2 regions of the Bradyrhizobium sp. CCBAU 65884 genome follow, and region 2 is predicted to be linked to the other one. Evidence: predicted binding sites of a transcription regulator. Region 2 holds the regulator's gene; the other holds the start of a gene.
What was found. Region 2 encodes PhoB, which activates phosphate uptake and scavenging genes when phosphate is short. Its sites were predicted from a motif close to TGTCATNNANCTGTCAT; they were not measured.

Region 1: the regulator PhoB is predicted to act here: its motif matches at 6,646-6,662, upstream of XI03_RS23570 (DUF47 domain-containing protein).

Annotation. Positions count from the first base shown of each region.
Region 1 covers NZ_LBJU01000122.1:151,628-162,173, forward strand. The annotation lists gene XI03_RS23530 (tRNA-binding protein) at 48-419, opposite strand; gene XI03_RS23535 (ArsC family reductase) at 523-882, shown strand; gene XI03_RS23540 (hypothetical protein) at 886-1,533, opposite strand; gene XI03_RS23545 (ABC transporter ATP-binding protein) at 1,889-2,644, shown strand; gene XI03_RS23550 (ABC transporter ATP-binding protein) at 2,637-3,383, shown strand; gene XI03_RS23555 (ABC transporter substrate-binding protein) at 3,419-4,642, shown strand; gene XI03_RS23560 (branched-chain amino acid ABC transporter permease) at 4,715-5,578, shown strand; gene XI03_RS23565 (branched-chain amino acid ABC transporter permease) at 5,580-6,548, shown strand; gene XI03_RS23570 (DUF47 domain-containing protein) at 6,705-7,349, shown strand; gene XI03_RS23575 (inorganic phosphate transporter) at 7,361-8,368, shown strand; gene sugE (quaternary ammonium compound efflux SMR transporter SugE) at 8,361-8,675, opposite strand; gene XI03_RS23585 (peptide chain release factor 3) at 8,852-10,474, shown strand.
Region 2 covers NZ_LBJU01000105.1:12,446-22,991, forward strand. The annotation lists gene XI03_RS11505 (lysylphosphatidylglycerol synthase domain-containing protein) at 1-540, shown strand, start outside; gene XI03_RS11510 (ATP-binding protein) at 599-1,891, shown strand; gene pstS (phosphate ABC transporter substrate-binding protein PstS) at 2,042-3,055, shown strand; gene pstC (phosphate ABC transporter permease subunit PstC) at 3,248-4,237, shown strand; gene pstA (phosphate ABC transporter permease PstA) at 4,242-5,093, shown strand; gene pstB (phosphate ABC transporter ATP-binding protein PstB) at 5,090-5,908, shown strand; gene phoU (phosphate signaling complex protein PhoU) at 5,920-6,636, shown strand; gene phoB (phosphate regulon transcriptional regulator PhoB) at 6,659-7,375, shown strand; gene XI03_RS11545 (GcrA family cell cycle regulator) at 7,615-8,127, opposite strand; gene XI03_RS11550 (aspartate aminotransferase family protein) at 8,583-9,791, shown strand; gene argF (ornithine carbamoyltransferase) at 9,791-10,546, shown strand, end outside.

The DNA.
Region 1 (10,546 bases), on a different contig from region 2:
GATGATGTCGTTGCGAATGAGGCGACGCTGCACTCGATCGCGCGCGGCTAGAACAGCCGTCCGCCGTTCGGCACCGGCCTGCTGGGCTGCACCAGCACGACCTTGCCGTCGGCATCGGGGAAGCCGAGCGTCAGCACCTCGGAGATGACGGGTCCGATCTGGCGCGGCGGGAAATTGACGACGGCCGCGACCTGTTGTCCCACCAGCGTCTCGAGCGGATGGTTCTCGGTGATCTGCGCCGAGCTCTTGCGCACGCCGATCACCGGGCCGAAGTCGATCCACAGCCGAAAGGCCGGCTTGCGCGCCTCTGGAAACGGTTTCGCATCGACGATGGTGCCGACGCGTATATCGACCGCGAGGAAGCTGTTGAAGTCGATGGTCGGCGTGGCGGCGGCTGCGGGATCGTGGGTGACGTGCATGGGATGTCCGTTCGGCGAGTTGGCGTCGTTCGCAATATTGTCGCGCGAGGCGGAGTTTCGTACAACGCTGCGAACATCACGTACGCCATGCGCGAGGAACATCTTGCCCAACACCATCTACGGCATCAAGAACTGCGACACCATGAAGAAGGCGCGCGCCTGGCTCGACTCCCATGGAGTCGCATATGAATTTCACGACTACAAGACAGCGGGCGTGGACAAGGACAAGCTCAAGCACTGGAGCGACAAGGTCGGCTGGGAGACTCTGCTCAATCGCGCCGGCACGACGTTCAGGAAGCTGCCCGATTCCGACAAGGATGGCGTCACCGAGAAGAAGGCGCTGGCGCTGATGCTAGCGCAACCATCGATGATCAAGCGGCCGGTGCTGGAGATCGGCGGCAAGCTGCTGGTCGGCTTCAAGCCGGACATCTATGCCAAGGAAGTCGGAGCCAGGACGCGTTAGAGTCTAGTTCAGCTCGATGATCTCGTTGGTGACGCCGGGAGCCGGCTGGTCCGCGAATTCGACCACGTCGGCCGTCGCGATGCGGCCAGGCGCGCGATGGAAGAGATCGCGATCGATCACGGCGCGCAGTTTCGGGCGCGGCAGCGCGTCATTTCCGCGCATCAGATTCTTGATCTCGAAGCCGCCGTCCTCGCAGAAGGTCTTGACCGAGGCGATGACGTGGCAGACTTGGCCGCCGGTCTGGAAAGGTAGCAGCAGCCGTTCATACGCGACGATGCGTCCGTAGATGTCGTCGACATCGGCAACGCTGTAGACGGGCAGCCCGCGTGCCACGCATTCATAGTAAACCGGCATCACGAAGGGGGCGAGCCGCGGCCCGAGATAATCGTCGAGCAGAACGCCCTTGCCGGTATGTCCATAGGCGCGGGAGATGCGCGTGTTTTCGCTCTGGATGGTGAGGCGCGGCGCCGGCGTCGAAACGTCCACCGTATAATAGATGAGATCGGACAGCTCTTCCTCGAGCCGCGCAGGCTGATATTCCCAGACTGCCGGCGCGATCTGCTGGCGCGCATAAAGTCGCAGCCACGTGTTCAGGAGATCACGCTGCCTGATCGACTTGACGACGGACGGAGCGGCGCTTGCGAAATCCAAAACAATAATCCCGGAACGTCAAAACCAGCACATGATGTCTCCTGCGGGAAAATTTTCTATGAAGGCTGGCGCGCCGGACGAAAGACCGTTAACGACGGCTTGATGACCGGTGTCTTGCGAACCGGGAGGCCGGGCAGGCACGACATCAAAACATCTCCGACTAAGGGAGCATTTGTATCCCAGCCGGAGACCTGATCTGCTCAGCTTTCCGCCTTGCCTAACCCCCGTCACCTCCGGCATATTCCGCGCCCGGAGACGGCGTTCCGGATGGGCTCCAAGGATAGGCTCCAAGGCCCCCGGAAAGCCGAAGCAACAAGGATAGCCACGCGGCTCGCGCGGGCAGGGGGAAATCTGTTTGGCCGATGAGTTTATTCTCGAAACGGAAGGCTTGACCAAGGAGTTCGCGGGCTTCTTCGCCGTCCGTGACGTTGCGCTCAAGGTTCGCCGTGGGAGCATTCATGCGTTGATCGGCCCGAACGGGGCCGGCAAGACGACCTGCTTCAATCTTCTGACCAAGTTCCTGAAACCGTCCGCAGGAAAAATCCTCTACAAGGGGCAGGACATCACCGCGATGGCGCCGGCCGACGTGGCCCGCATGGGGCTGGTCCGTTCGTTCCAGATTTCGGCGGTGTTTCCGCATCTCACGGCGCTGGAGAACGTCCGTGTCGCGCTTCAGCGCCAGCACGGCTCTTCGTTCGATTTCTGGCGCTCCAAGTCGGTGCTCAACCGCTTCAACGATCGCGCGCGCGAATTGTTGAACGATGTCGGCCTGAACGAGTTTGCCAACACGCCCGCGGTCGAGATGCCCTATGGACGCAAGCGTGCACTGGAGATCGCAACCACGCTCGCGCTCGACCCGGAGATGATGCTGCTGGACGAGCCGATGGCGGGCATGGGCCACGAGGACATCGACAAGATCGCGGCGCTGATCAAGCGGATCTCGGCGAAATACACCATCCTGATGGTGGAGCATAACTTAAGCGTCGTGGCCAACCTGTCCGACATCATCACCGTGCTGACGCGCGGCCAGGTGCTCGCGCAGGGCCATTACTCGGAGCTCACCAAGGACGAGCGCGTCAAGGAAGCCTATCTGGGAGCCGGTCATGCCTGACACTGCGATCGCCGAGGCTCCGGCCAAGGCTGCGACCGGCGGAAACATCCTTCAAATCCGCAACCTGGAAGCCTGGTACGGCGAGTCTCACATCCTGCACGGGATCAACTTCGACGTGAACGCGGGCGAGGTCGTCACCCTGCTCGGGCGTAACGGCGCCGGTAAGACGACCACGCTGAAGTCGATCATGGGCATCATCGGCAAGCGTACCGGCTCGGTGAAGTTCAACAACCAGGAGATCATCCGCGCGACCTCCGACAAGATCGCGCGCATGGGCATCGCATTCTGCCCGGAAGAGCGGGGCATATTCTCCAGTCTCGATGTGCGGGAGAATTTGATGCTGCCGCCGGTGGTCCGCGAAGGCGGGCTGCCGCTCGATCAGATCTTCGATCTGTTCCCGAACCTGAAGGAGCGGCTCAACAGCCAGGGCACCAAGCTGTCCGGTGGCGAGCAGCAGATGCTCGCGATCGCGCGCATCCTGCGCACCGGCGCGAGCTTCCTGATGCTGGACGAGCCGACCGAGGGCCTGGCGCCGGTCATCATCCAGCAGATCGGCCACACCATCGCGCGGCTCAAGAAGGAGGGGTTCACGATCCTCCTGGTCGAGCAGAATTTCCGCTTCGCATCCACCGTCGCCGACCGCTACTACGTGGTCGAGCACGGCAAGATCATTGACGGATTTTCCAATGCGGATCTTGCCGCCAACATGGACAAGCTCCACACCTATTTGGGTGTCTAGAACTGCCAACGAGAAAATTCAAAAAGGAAAGTTGCATGAAGACGAAGTCGATTGCATCATTGCTGCTGACCACCGCGCTCACCTTCGCCGTAACAGGCGTCGCCTCCGCGCAGGACAAGACCGTCAAGATCGGCGCGCTGTCCGATCAGTCCGGCCTCTACGCCGACCTCGGCGGTCCCGGCTCGACGCTTGCCGCACAGATGGCGGTTGAGGATTCCGGCCTGGCGGCGAAGGGCTGGAAGATCGACATCATCTCCGGCGATCACCAGAACAAACCCGACATCGGCACCGCGATCGCGCGGCAGTGGTTCGACGTCGACAAGGTCGACATCATCGTCGACGTGCCGAATTCGGGCGTGGCGCTCGCCGTCAACAACGTCATCAAGGAAAAGAACGGCGTCTACATCAATTCGGGCGCGGCGACCTCGGATCTCAGCAACGCGCAGTGCTCCCCCAACACCGTGCACTGGACCTACGATACCTACATGCTGGCCCACACCACCGGCCAGGCGCTGGTGAAGGCCGGCGGCGACACCTGGTTCTTCCTGACCGCCGACTATGCCTTTGGTGCGGCGCTCGAGCGCGACACCACGGCGGTCGTCACCGCCAACGGCGGCAAGGTGGTCGGCGGCGTCAAGCATCCGCTGAACACGCCCGACTTCTCGTCATTCCTGCTCCAGGCGCAGTCATCCAAGGCAAAGATCATCGGTCTTGCCAATGCCGGCGGCGACACCACCAACACGATCAAGCAGGCTGCCGAGTTCGGCATCGGCAAGGGCGGCCAGAAGCTCGCGGCGCTACTGCTCTTCCTCACCGACGTCAAGGCGATCGGGCTGGAGACGGCGCAAGGCCTCAACTTCACCGAGACCTTCTACTGGGACATGAACGACCAGACCCGGGCGTTCTCGAAGCGCTTCGCTGACAGGATGAAGAACAACGCACCGCCCACCATGGTGCAGGCCGGCGTCTATTCGGGCGTGCGTCACTATCTCAAGGCGCTGGAAGCGCTCGGCGGCAATCCCCATGACGGCGTCAAGGTCGTCGAGAAGATGAAGTCGATGCCGACGGAGGACGATCTGTTCGGCAAGGGCGAGATCCAGCCCAACGGCCGCACCATCCACAACGCCTATCTGTTCGAGGTGAAGAAGCCCTCCGAATCCAAGGGGCCGTGGGACTTCTACAAGCTGGTCGGCACGGTGCCGGGCGATCAGGCTTTCACGCCGCTGTCCGAGAGCAAGTGCGCGCTCTTGAAGAAGTAAGATAACCGCCCGCAGGCCATCAGGCCCGCGGGCGACTTTCAGGGAACGCCGAAGGGACCGGGTGCGGGATCGATGCAGGCTCTATACGCTCAGCTACTGGTGGGACTGATCAACGGCTCGTTCTACGCGCTGCTCAGTCTCGGGCTTGCCGTGATTTTCGGCATGCTCAACATCATCAATTTCGCCCATGGCGCGCTCTACATGATGGGCGCCTTCGTTGCTTATTTCCTGTTGAGCCTCGGCGGCATCAACTACTGGTGGGCGCTGCTGATCGCACCCGTGATCGTCGGCATCTTCGGCATGATCCTGGAAAGGACCATGCTGCAATGGCTGACCGGGCTCGACCATCTCTACGGCCTGCTCCTGACCTTCGGCATCGCGCTGATCGTGCAGGGCGTGTTCCAGAACTATTTCGGCTCCTCCGGTCTGCCTTACGCCATTCCGGACCAGCTCAAGGGCGGCATGAATCTGGGCTTCATGTTCTTGCCGATCTATCGCGGCTGGGTGGTCGTGTTCTCGCTGGTCGTGTGTCTGGCGACCTGGTTCCTGATCGAGAAGACCCAGCTCGGCGCTTACCTGCGCGCCGCCACCGAAAATCCGACGTTGGTGCGCGCCTTCGGCATCAACGTGCCGCGCATGATCACGCTGACCTATGGTCTCGGCGTCGGCCTTGCCGCGCTCGCGGGCGTGCTCTCGGCGCCGATCAACCAGGTGCGGCCGCTGATGGGCGCCGACCTCATCATCGTCGTGTTCGCGGTGGTCGTGATCGGCGGCATGGGTTCGATCATGGGCTCCATCATCACCGGCTTCGCGCTGGGCGTGATCGAGGGTCTGACCAAGTATTTCTATCCCGAGGCCTCCAACACCGTCGTGTTCGTGCTGATGGTGCTGGTGCTCTTGGTGAAGCCAACGGGATTGACGGGAAGGGCGGCCTGATATGACAACCCTGACGGACGACACGCTGCCGGTGACCCCTCGCGCGATGCGCGACGAGATGATCGCTTTCGTAGTGATGGCGCTGCTGCTGGCGTCGGTGCCATTCACGGGCGTCTACCCGTTCTTCGTGATGCAGGCGCTGTGCTTTGCGCTGCTCGCCTGCGCCTTCAATCTGCTGATCGGCTATGGCGGCCTGTTGTCGTTCGGCCACGCCATGTTCCTGGGTACCGCCGGCTATTGCTGCGCGCATGCGCTGAAAGTGTGGGCGCTGCCGCCCGAGCTCGGCATCCTCGTCGGCATCGCCGCGGCTTTCGTGCTCTCGCTCATCACCGGCTACATCTCGATCCGCCGCCAGGGCATCTATTTCTCGATGATCACGCTGGCGCTGTCGCAGCTGCTGTACTTCATCTACCTCCAGGCCCCGTTCACCCACGGCGAGGACGGCATCCAGGGCATCCCGCAGGGACACATGTTCGGCGTGTTCGATCTGTCCAAGCCGACGGTGCTCTATTACGTCGTGCTGGTGGGGTTCCTCGCCGGCTTCCTGCTGATCTTCCGTGTCATCAACTCGCCGTTCGGCGAGGTGCTGAAGGCGATCCGGGAGAATGAGCCGCGGGCGATTTCGCTCGGCTACCGGACCGACCAGTACAAGTTCCTGGCCTTCGTACTGTCGGGAACCCTGGCCGGTTTTGCCGGTGCGCTGAAGGTGTTCGTGGCGCAGAACGCCTCGCTCACCGACGTCCATTGGTCGATGTCGGGCGAGGTCGTGCTGATGACGCTGGTTGGCGGCCTCGGAACCATCTTCGGCCCCGTGGTCGGTGCGTTCGCGATCATCGCCATGCAGCAATATCTCGCCGGCTTCGGCCAGTGGGTGACGGTAATCCAGGGCTCGATCTTCGTAATCTGCGTGCTCACCTTCCGCCGCGGCGTCATCGGCGAAATCGCGCATTACTTCCGGCGATCGCTCTAAGTAGCTGATTCAAAAGTGGTTTACCGACCGCCTGAAAGCGGTGGATGATCCGGCTCCGCGGGCGTGAGATGACACGCGCGCGGATCGAAAATGGTCTATGACAGTTTCATGACGGCCCGACAGGGCCGGGCCATTTCCAACCGGTAGCCTACCCCCATGATGCGATGGTTTCGTGCTTTCCTTCCCAAGGAAGAACGGTTCTTTGACCTGTTCGACCGGCATGCCCGGACGGTGATCCAGGGCTCCATCGCGCTCCAGGGTATGCTGAACGGGGGCGAGGAGACGCCGGTCTATTGCCAGCGCGTCAACCAGTTCGAGAATGATGCCGACAACATCACCCGAGAGGTGCTGACGGCGGTGCGCCGCACCTTCATCACCCCGTTCGACCGCGGCGACATCAAGAACCTGATCACGTCGATGGACGACGCCATCGACCAGATGCAGCAGACGGCCAAGGCGGTGATGCTGTTCGAGGTCCGCACCTTCGAGCCGCCCATGCGCGAGATCGGCGGGCTTCTGATCGAATGCGCCAATCTGGTCGGCCGCGCGCTGCCGCTGATGCAGTCGATCGGCCCGAACGTCGCCATGCTGACCGCGATCACGGAGGAACTCGGCAAGCTCGAGGGCCGCGTCGACGATCTCCACGACATCGGCCTGAAGGAGCTGTTCCTCAAGCATCGCGACGGCAATGCGATGGACTTCATCGTCGGCGTCGAGATCTACGACCACCTCGAGAAGGTGGCGGATCGCTTCGACGACGTTGCGAACGAGATCAACAGCATCGTCATCGAGCAAGTTTAGGACAGGCCGCTGTGGATGCCGCGTTGGGTCTTCCCGTCCTGGTCGGCTTGATCGCCGTCGCGCTGCTGTTCGATTTCCTGAACGGCCTGCACGATGCCGCCAATTCGATCGCGACCATCGTCTCGACCCGGGTGCTGCGACCGCAATTCGCGGTATTCTGGGCCGCGTTCTTCAATTTCGTCGCCTTCATGGTGTTCGGCCTGCACGTCGCCCAGACCATCGGCACCGGCATCATCGATCCCTCGATCGTCGATGCCCAGGTGATCTTCGCGGCCCTGGTCGGCGCCATCGTCTGGAACCTCGTGACCTGGGCGCTCGGCATTCCGTCCTCGTCCTCGCATGCGCTGATCGGCGGGCTCGTCGGCGGCGGCATGGCCAAGGCCGGGATCTCGGCTGCGGTGTGGAGCGGATTGACCAAGACGGTGCTGGCGATCGTGCTGTCGCCGCTGATCGGCTTCCTGCTCGCGATGATGCTGGTGGCGATCGTGTCCTGGGCCTCGGTGCGCTCGACGCCTTTCGCGGTCGATCGCGCCTTCCGTATCCTGCAATTCGCCTCCGCCTCGCTCTATTCGCTCGGCCATGGCGGTAACGACGCGCAGAAGACCATGGGCATCATCGCGGTGCTGCTCTATTCGCAGGGCCATCTGGGCAGCGACTTCTCGGTGCCGTTCTGGGTGGTGCTGTCCTGCCAGGCGGCGATGGCGCTGGGCACCCTGATGGGCGGCTGGCGCATCGTCCGCACCATGGGCCTGCGCATCACCAAATTGACCCCGATGCAGGGCTTTTGCGCCGAGACCGGCGGGGCCGCGACTTTGTTCATGGCAACCTATCTCGGGGTTCCCGTCTCCACCACGCACACCATCACCGGCGCCATCGTCGGCGTCGGTGCCGCCCGCCGCGTCTCGGCGGTGCGCTGGAACGTTGCCAGCTCGATCGTCTACGCCTGGGTGATCACGATCCCGGCCTCGGCCATCGTGGCGGCGCTGACCTGGTGGGCGGTCAAGATCTTCGTCAAGTAACGAGCTTCAGCCCGACGATCCCGGCGACGATCAGCCCGATGCTGGCAAGACGGAGGGCCGTGGCCGGCTCGCCGAACAGCATGATGCCCAGTGTTGCGGTGCCGACCGCGCCGATGCCGGTCCAGACCGCATAGGCGGTTCCAACGGGCAGGGATTTGAGCGCGAGCCCGAGCAGGATGACGCTGCCGGCCATGGCCACGAGCGTGACGACGGACGGAACAAGCCTGGTAAAGCCCTCGGTGTATTTCAGGCCGATCGCCCAGGTGATCTCGAGAAGGCCCGCGACGAACAGGATGCTCCAGGCCATGACGACCCTCCATTCAAGGCAGGGTCGTCCCCGCGGCTGACGTGCTGATGGGCTGGGGAGGCCGTCCTCCCCCCAAAGGCCAGTATGGCCAAGGCGGATATGGGGCTGGCCGGGAGGCTCCGCAATCACCAAATGAGGCTTGATCAGGCCCGTTTTCCCTGCCACACGCTCCCGCCATGTCCGACATCGCCATCACCACAGCCGAATCGCCGGCCCGTTCCCCGCTTGCCGCTGAAGTGGCGCGGCGGCGCACGTTTGCGATCATCTCCCATCCCGACGCCGGCAAGACCACGCTGACCGAAAAGCTGCTGCTGTTCGGCGGCGCCATCAATCTCGCCGGTCAGGTCAAAGCCAAGGGCGAGCGGCGCAACACGCGATCGGACTGGATGAAGATCGAGCGCGAGCGCGGCATCTCGGTCGTGACCTCGGTGATGACCTTCGAGTTCGAAGGGCTCGTGTTCAACCTCCTGGACACGCCGGGCCACGAGGACTTTTCGGAAGATACCTATCGCACCCTCACGGCGGTCGATTCCGCCGTGATGGTGATCGACGCCGCCAAGGGCATCGAGGCGCGCACCCGAAAGCTGTTCGAGGTGTGTCGTCTTCGGGATATCCCGATCATCACCTTCATCAACAAGATGGATCGCGAGAGCCGCGACGTGTTCGAGCTGCTCGACGAGATCGAGAAGACGCTGGCGCTCGACACCACGCCGATGACCTGGCCGGTCGGACGCGGCCGCGACTTCCTCGGCACCTACGACGTCGTCAATGGCGGCGTGCGCCTGCTCGAAGGCGGCGGCGCCAAGACCGGCGCGGCGCAGCAGATCGAGATCGCCGAGCTCGCCAAGCTCAACGCCAATCTCGACGTCTCCGCGGTCAAGGACGAGCTCGAGCTTGTCACCGAAGCGTCAAAACCGTTCGAGCTCGACGCGTTCCGCGAGGGCCACCTGACGCCGGTCTATTTCGGCAGCGCGCTGCGCAATTTCGGCGTCGGCGATCTCCTGGAAGGCCTTGGCAAGTTCGCGCCCGAGCCGCGCGCGCAGGACAGCGACCAGCGCAAGGTCGAGGCCACCGATCCGCGCATGAGCGCCTTCGTGTTCAAGATCCAGGCCAATATGGATCCGAACCACCGCGACCGCATCGCCTTTGCGCGCCTCTGCTCGGGCAAGCTCAGCCGCGGCATGAAGGCCAAGCTGGTGCGCACCGGCAAGAGCATGCCGCTGTCGAGCCCGCAATTCTTCTTCGCGCAGGACCGTTCGGTCGCGGATGAAGCCTTCGCCGGCGACGTCGTCGGCATTCCCAATCACGGCACGCTGCGCATCGGCGACACGCTGACCGAAGGCGAGGATTTCAACTTCGTCGGGGTGCCGAGCTTCGCGCCGGAAATCGTTCGCCGCGTCCGTCTCACCGACGCGATGAAGGCTAAGAAGCTGAAGGAAGCGCTTCAGCAGATGTCGGAAGAGGGCGTGGTGCAGGTGTTCCGCCCGCGCGACGGAGCGCCGGCGCTGGTGGGTGTCGTCGGCGCGCTCCAGCTCGACGTGCTGAAGGCGCGGCTGGAGGCGGAGTATTCGCTGCCGGTCGAATTCGAGGTCAGCGAATTCCAGCTCGCGCGCTGGGTCTCCTCGGAGGACCGCAAGAAGCTCGACACCTTCATCGCCGCCAATACCTCCAGCATCGCCGACGACGTCGACGGCGATCCCGTGTATCTGGCGAGGAACGAATTCTATCTCGGCTACACCAAGGAGCGCGCCGAGGGCATCGAGTTCACCAACGTCAAGGACGTCAAGAAGAAGGGGTAGGGCGGCGCCTCATCTTGCGCGCGAGCATGTGAACCCGCGCGGGCTTGACGCGTGCATGGACGATGCCACTTT
Region 2 (10,546 bases):
CCCTGGCTGAACCGGGCGCTGGCGCTGATGATCATCGTCGGGCTGGTCGGCTATGTGGTCTGGGTCTGGACCCAGCCGCGCGTGGTCGGCCGCGGGCCCTGGACCGTGGTGCTGCCGGGCGGCCCGCTGACGCTGCTGCAGATCGCGATCGGCATCGTCGATCTCGGTTTCTGCGCGCTCGCGATGTATGTGCTGGTCCCGGACGAGCCCAATCTCGGCTTCGTGGTGGTCGCGGTGATCTTCGTCTCGGCCACCCTGCTCGGCTTCGCCAGCCACTCGCCCGGCGGGCTCGGGGTGTTCGACGCCGCCATGCTGGTCGGCCTCTGGCAGATGGATCGCGAGGAACTTCTGGGCGGCATGCTGCTGTTCCGCGTCCTCTATTATCTGTCGCCCTTCGTCATATCTGTAATCTTGCTGACGTTTCGCGAAGTTATCATCGGCGCACGATCGAAGCGCTTGCAGCAGGCGGCGCTCAAGCTCGACCCCGGCCCGGCGCGTGAAGCCGCTTATGTGAGAGAGCGCAGCGACAGCGGTGCCTGACGGCGCCAAGCCTTATTTGGACAGGCCTTCAGACAAGCCCCAGGAGAAGTCCGCCCCGATGGCGATCGACGCCCCATCTTCTCCCTCCGCGCAGCCCTGGTCCGACCGGCTGCGGCATTCGACCGTGATCCTGATCGCCGCGGCGCTGGCGCTGTCCGTCGTCGTCTCGCTCGGCGAACTGTCGGCGCTGCACGCCGCCATCGTGTTCCTCTGTATCGCGGCGGCCGCGCTGATCCCGTGGCGGCTGCACGATCCCGCCGCGTCGCGCGACGACGTCAGGCGCATCAACCCGGTCGAGAGCGCGGCGGTGGCCGCCGTCGTCGCCGGCATGCCGGATCCGGCGGTGCTGCTCGACCGCGCCGGCCGCGTCATCCACCTCAACGCCGCCGCCGCCCAGCTCGCGCCGGCGCTGCGCCGGAACGAGCTCGCCCAGTTCGCGCTGCGCTCGCCGGAGATCATCACGGCGCTGCGCGAAGCGATCGCGACCACCGAGCCGCGGCGCGCGACCTATCTCGACCACGTCCCGGTCGATCGCTGGATGGAGCTCATGATCACGCCGGTGCCGGTGCCGACCAGCTTCGGCGGCGCCGACAAATGCATGCTAATGACCTTCCACGACCAGACGCCGCTGCGCCGGGTCGAGGAGATGCGCGCCGACTTCGTCGCCAATGCCAGCCACGAGCTGCGCACGCCGCTGGCCGCGCTGTCGGGCTTCATCGACACGCTGCAGGGCCAGGCCAAGGACGATCCCAAGGCGCGCGAACGCTTCCTCGGCATCATGCACAACCAGGCCACCCGCATGGCGCGCCTGATCGACGATCTGTTGTCGCTGTCGCGGGTCGAGCTGTCGGCCCATGTCCGGCCCGACACCCTGGTCGATTTGCTGCCGATCATCCGCCAGGTCGCCGACGGGCTCGAGCCGCTGGCGCGCGAGCGCCAGGTCGAGGTCGAGATCCATCTGCCGGATAGTCCGGTGATGATCGCGGGCGATCGCGAGGAGCTGCTCCGCCTGTTCGAGAATTTGATCGAGAACGCGCTCAAATACGGTGCCTCCGGCGGACGCGTCATCGTGTCGCTGACCTCAGCCGCGGCCACTGATGGAACTCAGGAAATCCGGATCATGGTCCGCGATTTCGGCCCCGGCATCGCGCCCGAGCACCTGCCGCGGCTGACCGAGCGGTTCTACCGGGTCGACGTCGGCGACAGCCGCTCGCAGGGCGGCACCGGGCTCGGATTATCGCTGGTGAAACATATTCTTAACCGCCATCGCGGCCGGCTTTTGATCGAAAGTGTGCCCCGGCAGGGCGCCACTTTCACCGCCTGTTTTCCCCAGGCCAAGACTTTAGTTTAGATCTAGAACTCAAGCGATTCCAATCGCTTGAGGGTGTCATCCGACTGTCACGAAACCTTCGTAAAAGCACAGCCGACCGCTCCTAAAGGGGCGGCGCGGGGAGCGCGATCGGGCGCTGATGGCGCTTCGCTCCCCTGTATGGAGACCAGCATGAATTTCCTCAAGACGATCGTCGCTGCCGGCTTGGTCGCCGCATCGGCGACAGCGGCCTTTGCTGCCGACATCACCGGCGCCGGCGCGACGTTCCCGTTCCCGATCTATTCCAAATGGGCTGACGCCTACAAGAAAGAGACCGGCAACGGTCTGAACTACCAGTCGATCGGTTCCGGCGGCGGCATCAAGCAGATCCAGGCCAAGACCGTGACCTTCGGCGCCAGCGACGCGCCGCTCAAGGCCGAGCAGCTCGAGAAGGACGGCCTCGTCCAGTGGCCGATGGTGATGGGCGCCATCGTCCCCGTCGTCAACCTCGAGGGCGTGAAGCCCGGCGAGATGGTGTTCGACGGCGAGACGCTCGCCAGCATCTATCTCGGCAAGATCACCAAGTGGGACGACGCCGCGATCAAGAAGCTCAATCCGAACGTGAAGCTGCCCTCGGAAGCCATCACCGTGGTCCGCCGCTCGGACGGTTCGGGCACCACCTTCAACTTCACCAACTATCTCGCCAAGGCCAGCGCGGACTGGAAGAGCAAGGTCGGTGAGGGCACCGCGGTCGAGTGGCCGGTCGGCGTCGGCGCCAAGGGCAACGAAGGCGTGTCGGGCAATATCAGCCAGACCAAGAACTCGATCGGCTACGTCGAGTACGCCTATGCCAAGCAGAACAAGCTGACCTACACCGGTCTCGTCAACAAGGCCGGCAAGCCGGTGCAGCCGACCGTCGAAGCCTTCCAGGCGGCCGCTTCCAACGCCGACTGGGCCAAGGCGCCCGGCTACTACGTCATCCTGACCGACCAGCCCGGCGAGAAGTCGTGGCCGATCACGGCGGCGACCTTCATCCTCATGCACAAGGATGCCACCGACAAGGCGGCCTCGCAGGAAGCCATCAAGTTCTTCCGCTGGGCCTTCAAGAGCGGCGGCAAGGCGGCTGAAGAGCTCGACTACATCCCGATGCCCGAAGGCGTCGTGACCCTGATCGAGAAGACCTGGGCTGCCGAGATCAAGAGCTAAGTAAGGCTCTCGCGTCCCGGACGCGGTGCGGCCCTGGCGATGCGAAGCATCGTCCAGTGTGCCGCTCCGCGAGGGCCGGAACCCGCAAGACTTCCGCTCCGGACCGGCGCGCGCCGCGTCCGGAGCGCGAGACCGACAAAAAGACTGACAACAAGCGTATATTATCGGGCACAGGGGATCGGCGTGGCAGAAATGGCCGTTCAGAGCGATGTAATCGACGACGCCGGACCGTATGATCGCGCCAAGGCCTTGAGCGCGTTCAAGCTCGGCGACGTCACCTTCTACTGGATCACGCGGCTGTCCGCGATCTCGGTGCTCCTCATTCTCGGTGGCATCATCGTCTCGCTGATCGTCGGCGCGTTCCCGGCGATGAAGGAATACGGCTTCTCCTTCCTGTGGACGCAGCGCTGGGCGCCGTCGGCCGATCCGCCCGTGCTCGGCGCGCTCGGGCCGATGTACGGCACGCTCGTCACCTCCTTCATCGCCATGCTGATCGCCATTCCCGTCGGTCTCGGCATTGCGATCTTCCTCACCGAGCTCTGCCCGCAATGGCTGCGCCGCCCGATCGGCATGGCGATCGAGCTGCTCGCCGGCATTCCCTCGATCATCTACGGCATGTGGGGCTTCTTCGTGCTGGGCCCGTTCCTGGCCAACACCTTCCAGCCCTTCATGATCAGGATATTCGACGGCGTGCCCGTGCTGGGCGCGATCTTCGCAGGTCCGCCGTCCTATCTCAGCACGTTCAACGCCGCGCTGATCCTCGCCATCATGGTGCTGCCCTTCATCACCTCGATCTCGGTCGACGTGTTCAAGACGGTGCCGCCGGTGCTGAAGGAGGCCGCCTACGGCGTCGGCTGCACCACCTGGGAAGTCGTCCGCAGCGTGGTGATCCCCTACACCCGCGTCGGCATCATCGGCGGCGTCATGCTGGCGCTGGGCCGCGCCCTCGGCGAGACCATGGCGGTGACCTTCATCATCGGCAATTCGTTCCGCATCTCCTCATCGATCTTCGCGCCGGGCACCACGATCTCGGCGGCGATCGCATCCGAATTCGCCGAGAGCGACGGCCTGCACCAGTCCGGCCTGATCCTGCTCGGCCTCTTGCTGTTCGTGCTGACGTTCTTCGTGCTGGCCGCAGCGCGGCTGATGCTGATGCGGCTGGACAAGAAGGCGGGGAAGTAACGTCATGGCGCTCAATCCGATCTATTCGCGTCGTCGCCGCAAGGACATCGTCATCCGCGGGCTCTGCTTCGCCGCGGCCGCCTTCGGCGTCACCTGGCTCGCGCTGATCCTGATCACGTTGCTCTTCAACGGCCTGGCCGGCCTCAATCTTGAGATCTTCGTCGCGGATACGCCGCCGCCGGGTTCGACCGAGGGCGGCCTGCGCAACGCGATCGTCGGTTCGATCATCATGACGTTGATCGGCGTCGGCATCGGCGCGCCGCTCGGCCTGTTCGCCGGCACCTACCTTGCCGAATACGGCCGCAACGACCGGCTGACCTCGGTGATCCGCTTCATCAACGACATCCTGCTCTCGGCGCCCTCGATCATCATCGGCCTGTTCATCTATGGCGCGGTGGTGGTGCCGATGCGTGGCTTCTCCGCGATCGCGGGCGCGCTGGCGCTCGCCGTCATCGTGATCCCGGTCGTGCTGCGCACCACCGAGGACATGCTGCTGCTGGTGCCGAATCCGCTGCGCGAGGCGGCCTCGGCGCTCGGCCTGCCGCGCTCGCTGGTGATCAAGCGTATCGCCTATCGTGCGGCCCGGTCGGGCCTCATCACCGGCGTGCTGCTCGCCACCGCCCGCGTCGCCGGCGAGACCGCGCCGCTGCTCTTCACCGCGCTGTCGAACCAGTTCTTCAGCCTCGGCCTGAACAAGACGATGGCCAATTTGCCGGTCACCATCAACAACTTCGTCCAGAGCCCCTACGCCTATTGGAAGCAGCTCGCCTGGAGCGGCGCGCTGCTGATCACGCTCACCGTGCTTGCCCTGAACATTGGCGCGCGCATCCTCGGCGCCGAGAGGACTGCAAAATGACCGACCTGTCCGTTTCCATGAGTTCCAACGCTCATCTGGCCTCGCAGCCGCTGCCGGAAGCTCCGGCCAAGGTGACGGTGCGCAATCTCAATTTCTATTACGGCGAGCACCACGCGCTGAAGAACATCAACCTGACGCTGGGCGCCAACCGTGTCACGGCGTTCATCGGCCCGTCGGGCTGCGGCAAGTCGACCCTGCTGCGCATCTTCAACCGGATGTACGACCTCTATCCGGGCCAGCGCGCCACCGGCCAGCTCATGCTGGACCAGACCAACATCCTCGACCCCAGGCTCGACCTCAATCTGCTGCGCGCCCGGGTCGGCATGGTGTTCCAGAAGCCGACGCCGTTCCCGATGACGATCTACGAGAACATCGCCTTCGGCATCCGCCTCTACGAGAAGATCTCGAAGTCCGAGATGGACGACCGCGTCGAGAAGGCGCTGCGCGGCGGCGCGCTGTGGAACGAGGTCAAGGACAAGCTCAACGCCTCCGGCCTGTCGCTCTCCGGCGGCCAGCAGCAGCGCCTGTGCATCGCCCGCACCGTCGCAGTGCGGCCCGAGGTGATTCTGTTCGACGAGCCCTGCTCGGCGCTCGATCCGATCTCGACCGCCAAGGTCGAGGAGCTGATCCAGGAGCTGTCCGAGAACTACACGATCGCGATCGTCACGCACAACATGCAGCAGGCGGCGCGCGTCTCCGACAAGACCGCCTTCATGTATCTCGGCGAGCTGATCGAGTTCGACGACACCAGCAAGATCTTCACGTCGCCGAGCGACCGGCGCACGCAGGATTACATCACCGGCCGGTTCGGCTGAGGAGACGCGACATGGGTACTGAACATACCGCAAAAGCTTTCGACACCGACCTCCAGGAGCTCACCCGCCTGGTCGCCGAGATGGGCGGCATCGCCGAACGCATGATCGTCGATTCCGTCGGCGCGCTGATCCGCCGCGACGTCGCGCTCGGCCAGCGCGTCGTCACCATCGATGCCGAGCTCGACGCGTTGCAGAAGCGCATCGAGGAACGCGCCGTGCTCACCATCGCCCGCCGCCAGCCGATGGCGGTGGATTTGCGCGAGATCGTCGGCGCCATGCGCGTTGCGACCGACCTCGAGCGCATCGGCGACCTCGCCAAGAACATGGGCAAGCGCGTCGCCGCGCTGGAGACCGACTTCCATCCGCTGAAACTGTTCCGCGGCCTGGAGCACATGACCGACCTCGTGCAGCAGCAGGTCAAGTCGGTGCTGGACGCCTATGCCGCACATGATCTGCCGGCGGCGATGGCGGTGTGGAAGGGCGACGAGGAAGTCGACGCGATCTGCACCTCGCTGTTCCGCGAGCTCCTCACCTACATGATGGAGGATCCGCGCAACATCTCGTTCTGTATCCATCTGATGTTCTGCGCCAAGAACATCGAGCGGATCGGCGACCACGCCACCAACATCGCCGAGACCGTGTTCTACATGATCGAAGGCCAGGCGATCACCGACAAGCGGCCGAAGGGCGACATGACCACCTTCGCCACGACGGTCCCGAATACCTGAAGACTCAAGGAGCGACGACCCGATGGGCGCACGCATTATGGTGGTTGAGGACGAGGAAGCTCTCACCGAGCTGCTTCGCTACAACCTCGAAGGCGACGGCTATGACGTCGAGACGGTGATGCGCGGCGACGACGCCGACACCCGCCTCAAGGAGCACATCCCGGACCTGATCGTGCTCGACTGGATGCTGCCGGGCCTGTCGGGCATCGAGCTGTGCCGGCGGCTGCGGACCCGGCCCGACACCAAGCAGCTGCCGATCATCATGCTCACCGCGCGCGGCGAGGAGAGCGAGCGGGTGCGGGGACTTGCGACCGGCGCCGACGACTACATCGTCAAGCCGTTCTCGGTGCCGGAGCTTTTGGCGCGCGTGAAGGGCCTGCTGCGCCGCGCCAGTCCTGAGCGGCTCGCGACAGTGCTGGCCTATGGCGACATCGAGCTCGACCGCGACAAGCGTCGCGTGGCGCGCTCGGGCCGGCCGATCGATCTCGGTCCGACCGAATATCGCCTGCTGGAGTTCTTCCTGGAGCATCCGGGCCGCGTGTTCTCGCGCGAGCAGCTGCTCGACAGCGTCTGGGGCCGCGACATCTACATCGATGAGCGCACCGTCGACGTCCATATCGGCCGCCTGCGCAAGCTGCTCAATCTCGGCCGCGAGCAGGACCCGATCCGCACCGTCCGCGGCGCCGGCTACGCGCTCGACGATCGCTTCGCGAAGGCGGAACAGACGGAGGCTCGGTGAGCTGCGGCCACACTCTCGGTGTCGTCCCGGACAAGCGTCAGCGCAGATCCGGGACCCATAACCACGGGGAGTAGTGATCTCGAGAAAAAGGTAACTCCGAGTCCCGTAACCACATCTCGCGGTGGTTATGGGTCCCGGATCTGCGCGCGCTTGGGGCGCGCTTGTCCGGGACGACATCGGATGTGTCGAGCCGTCACTCGTATGACGGCGCCGTCTTTGCAGTCACTGAACCAGCTAACTCAGCGCGGACCCGGCTTTGCCGGGGCACGCCGGCGATCCGCCGCCGGCTGATACGCCACGCGCGAGTGCTGGGCGCAGTAGGGCAGGCCGGACAGCGCCCTGCCGCCGCAGAAGAAGAAATCCGGGCTGGAGGGATCGCCGACCGGCCAATGGCAGGTGGCCTCGTTCAGCTCGAGCAGCGACAGCCGCTGGCTCATCGGCACCACGTTGTCGTAGGTGACCGGTTCGGCCTCCACCTCGACCTCGAAGGCCTGCGCCAGCGCGGTGTTGCCGCGCGCAATGGGGCGGGTCACCCGCATCATGTGCTGCGCGGGACGCGCCTTGCGCGGCCGGGGCGCTGCCGATGAAGGGCTCTTGGCACGGCCGGACAGACCGAGCCTGTGCACTTTGCCGATCACGGCATTGCGGGTCACATTGCCGAGTTCAGCTGCGATCTGGCTGGCCGAAAGTCCGGCCTCCCAGAGCTTTTTCAGCTGCTCGACGCGATCGTCGGACCAGGTCAAAACCGTCATTGCACCCTTTCCCTCGCTACGCGCCGCCATCCTGGGGCCTCGCAGCGATTGCCTAAGCCTTCAAAAACCCGTGCCGTCAGAATCCCTTAAGGCTCGCCGGGCGCGTGACTGACGCCCGAACGTTTACGCCGGTACAAGAGGACTCTTGGGATCAGAACCGCTGCACGAGATGTCGTATCTGACAATCCAAACGCTACAATATGGCGTGACTCCCGCGCAAGAGTCCGCCGACTCGCTTCCACATGTTCCGTGGTGAAAACCCGCAAAATCGGCACCGCAAGACTACGGATTCAGCGTTTCCCGAGGCTTTCCGGGCGGCATTGACACCCGTCTTGCCAGGCATAAGATAGTCGCGCGTGCCGCCCTTAAAAGGCGGCACGTTTCGTTTTCCGGGCCGGTCGATGGTGCGTTGCGCAATGCACGCGTCACACCGTCCGCAACATTCAAGTGACATCATGACTAACAGCGCAGCGCCGCATTTGCTCCCCGTTTTCGCCAGAGCCGACCTCGGCTTCGAGCGCGGCGAAGGCTGCTGGCTGATCGCGACCAATGGCGATCGCTATCTCGATTTCACCTCGGGCGTGGCTGTGAATGCGCTCGGCCATTGCCACCCGCATCTGATCAAGGCGTTGCAGGAGCAGGCGACGAAGCTCTGGCACATGTCGAACCTGTTCCAGAGCCCGGATGGCGAGAAGCTCGCCAACCGGCTTTGCAACGAGAGCTTTGCCGACTTCGTGTTCTTCTGCAATTCGGGCGCCGAAGCGCTGGAGGGTGTGATCAAGGTGGTCCGCCATCATCACTTCTCCAAGGGTCATCCGGAACGTTATCGCATCATCACCTTCGAAGGCGCCTTTCACGGCCGTACGCTGGCGACGCTCGCCGCGACCGGATCTGCAAAATATCTCGAAGGCTTTGGCCCGCCCATGGATGGCTTCGACCAGCTGCCGCATGGCGATATCGAGGCCGTCAAGAAGGCGATCGGCCCGCACACCGCCGGCATCCTGATCGAGCCGATCCAGGGCGAGGGCGGCGTGCGCTCGGCAACGCCGACCTTCCTCAAGGCGTTGCGCCAGCTCTGCGACGAGAAGGGCCTGCTGCTCGCCTTCGACGAGGTGCAGACCGGCATGGGCCGCAGTGGTGATCTGTTCGCGTATCGGCGCACCGGCGTCACGCCGGATGTGATGTCGCTGGCGAAGGCGCTTGGCGGCGGCTTCCCGATCGGCGCGGTGCTGGCGACCGCGGATGCGGCCGACGGCATGGGGCCCGGCTCGCACGGCTCGACCTTCGGCGGCAATCCGCTGGCGATCTCCGCGGCCAACGCGGTGCTCGACGTCATGCTCAAGCCCGGCTTCTTCGACCACGTGCAGAGAATGTCGCTGCTGCTGAAGCAGAAGCTTGCCTCCGTGATCGACCGTCATCCCGATGTCGTCAGCGAAGTGCGCGGCGAAGGCCTCCTGATCGGCATCAAGGCCGTGGTGCCCTCCGGCGATCTGGTCGCGGCCCTGCGTCACGAAAAGCTGCTCACTGTCGGGGCCGGCGACAATGTCGTGCGTTTCCTGCCGCCGCTGATCGTGACCGAAGCCGAGATCGAGGACAGCGTCGGGCGGCTCGAGCGCGCCTGCGCCGCAATCTCGTCCAGCCAGACCAAGCGGGCGGCAAGCTGATGAGCAAGTCCCCCAATAAAACTCCAAAGCACTTCCTCGATATCAACGAGCTGCCGCTGTCGGAGCTCAAGCGCATGCTTGCAGCTTCGTCCGCGATGAAGGCGAAGCAGAAGGCGCAGCAGCCGGTCAGGCCGCTCGAAGGCAAGACGCTGGCGATGATCTTCGAGCGCCCGTCGACCCGGACACGCGTGTCGTTCGACGTCGCGATGCGTCAGCTCGGCGGCGAGCCCATCATGCTCACCGGTGCCGAGATGCAGCTCGGCCGCGGCGAGACCATCGCCGACACCGCGCGCGTGCTGTCGCGCTATGTCGACGCCATCATGATCCGCATCCTCAACCACGATGCGCTGCTGGAGCTCGCGGCCAACGCCACCGTGCCGGTCATCAACGGCCTGACGCGGCGCTCGCATCCCTGCCAGGTGATGGCCGACCTCATGACCTATGAGGAGCATCGCGGCCCGATCGAGGGCAAGACGGTGGCCTGGACCGGCGACGACAACAACGTGCTGGCGTCCTGGGCTCACGCCGCCGAGCGCTTCAAGTTCCAGCTCAATGTCGCAACCCCGCCGGAGCTCGCGCCGAAAAAGGCGATGCGCGACTTCATCAAGGCGACCGGCGCGCCGATCATGCTCGGCACCGATCCGGAAGCCGCCGTGCGCGGCGCCGACTGCGTCGTCACCGACACCTGGGTGTCGATGGGCGACAAGGAAGGCGAGCACCGCCACAACGTGCTCAAGCCCTATCAGGTCAACGGC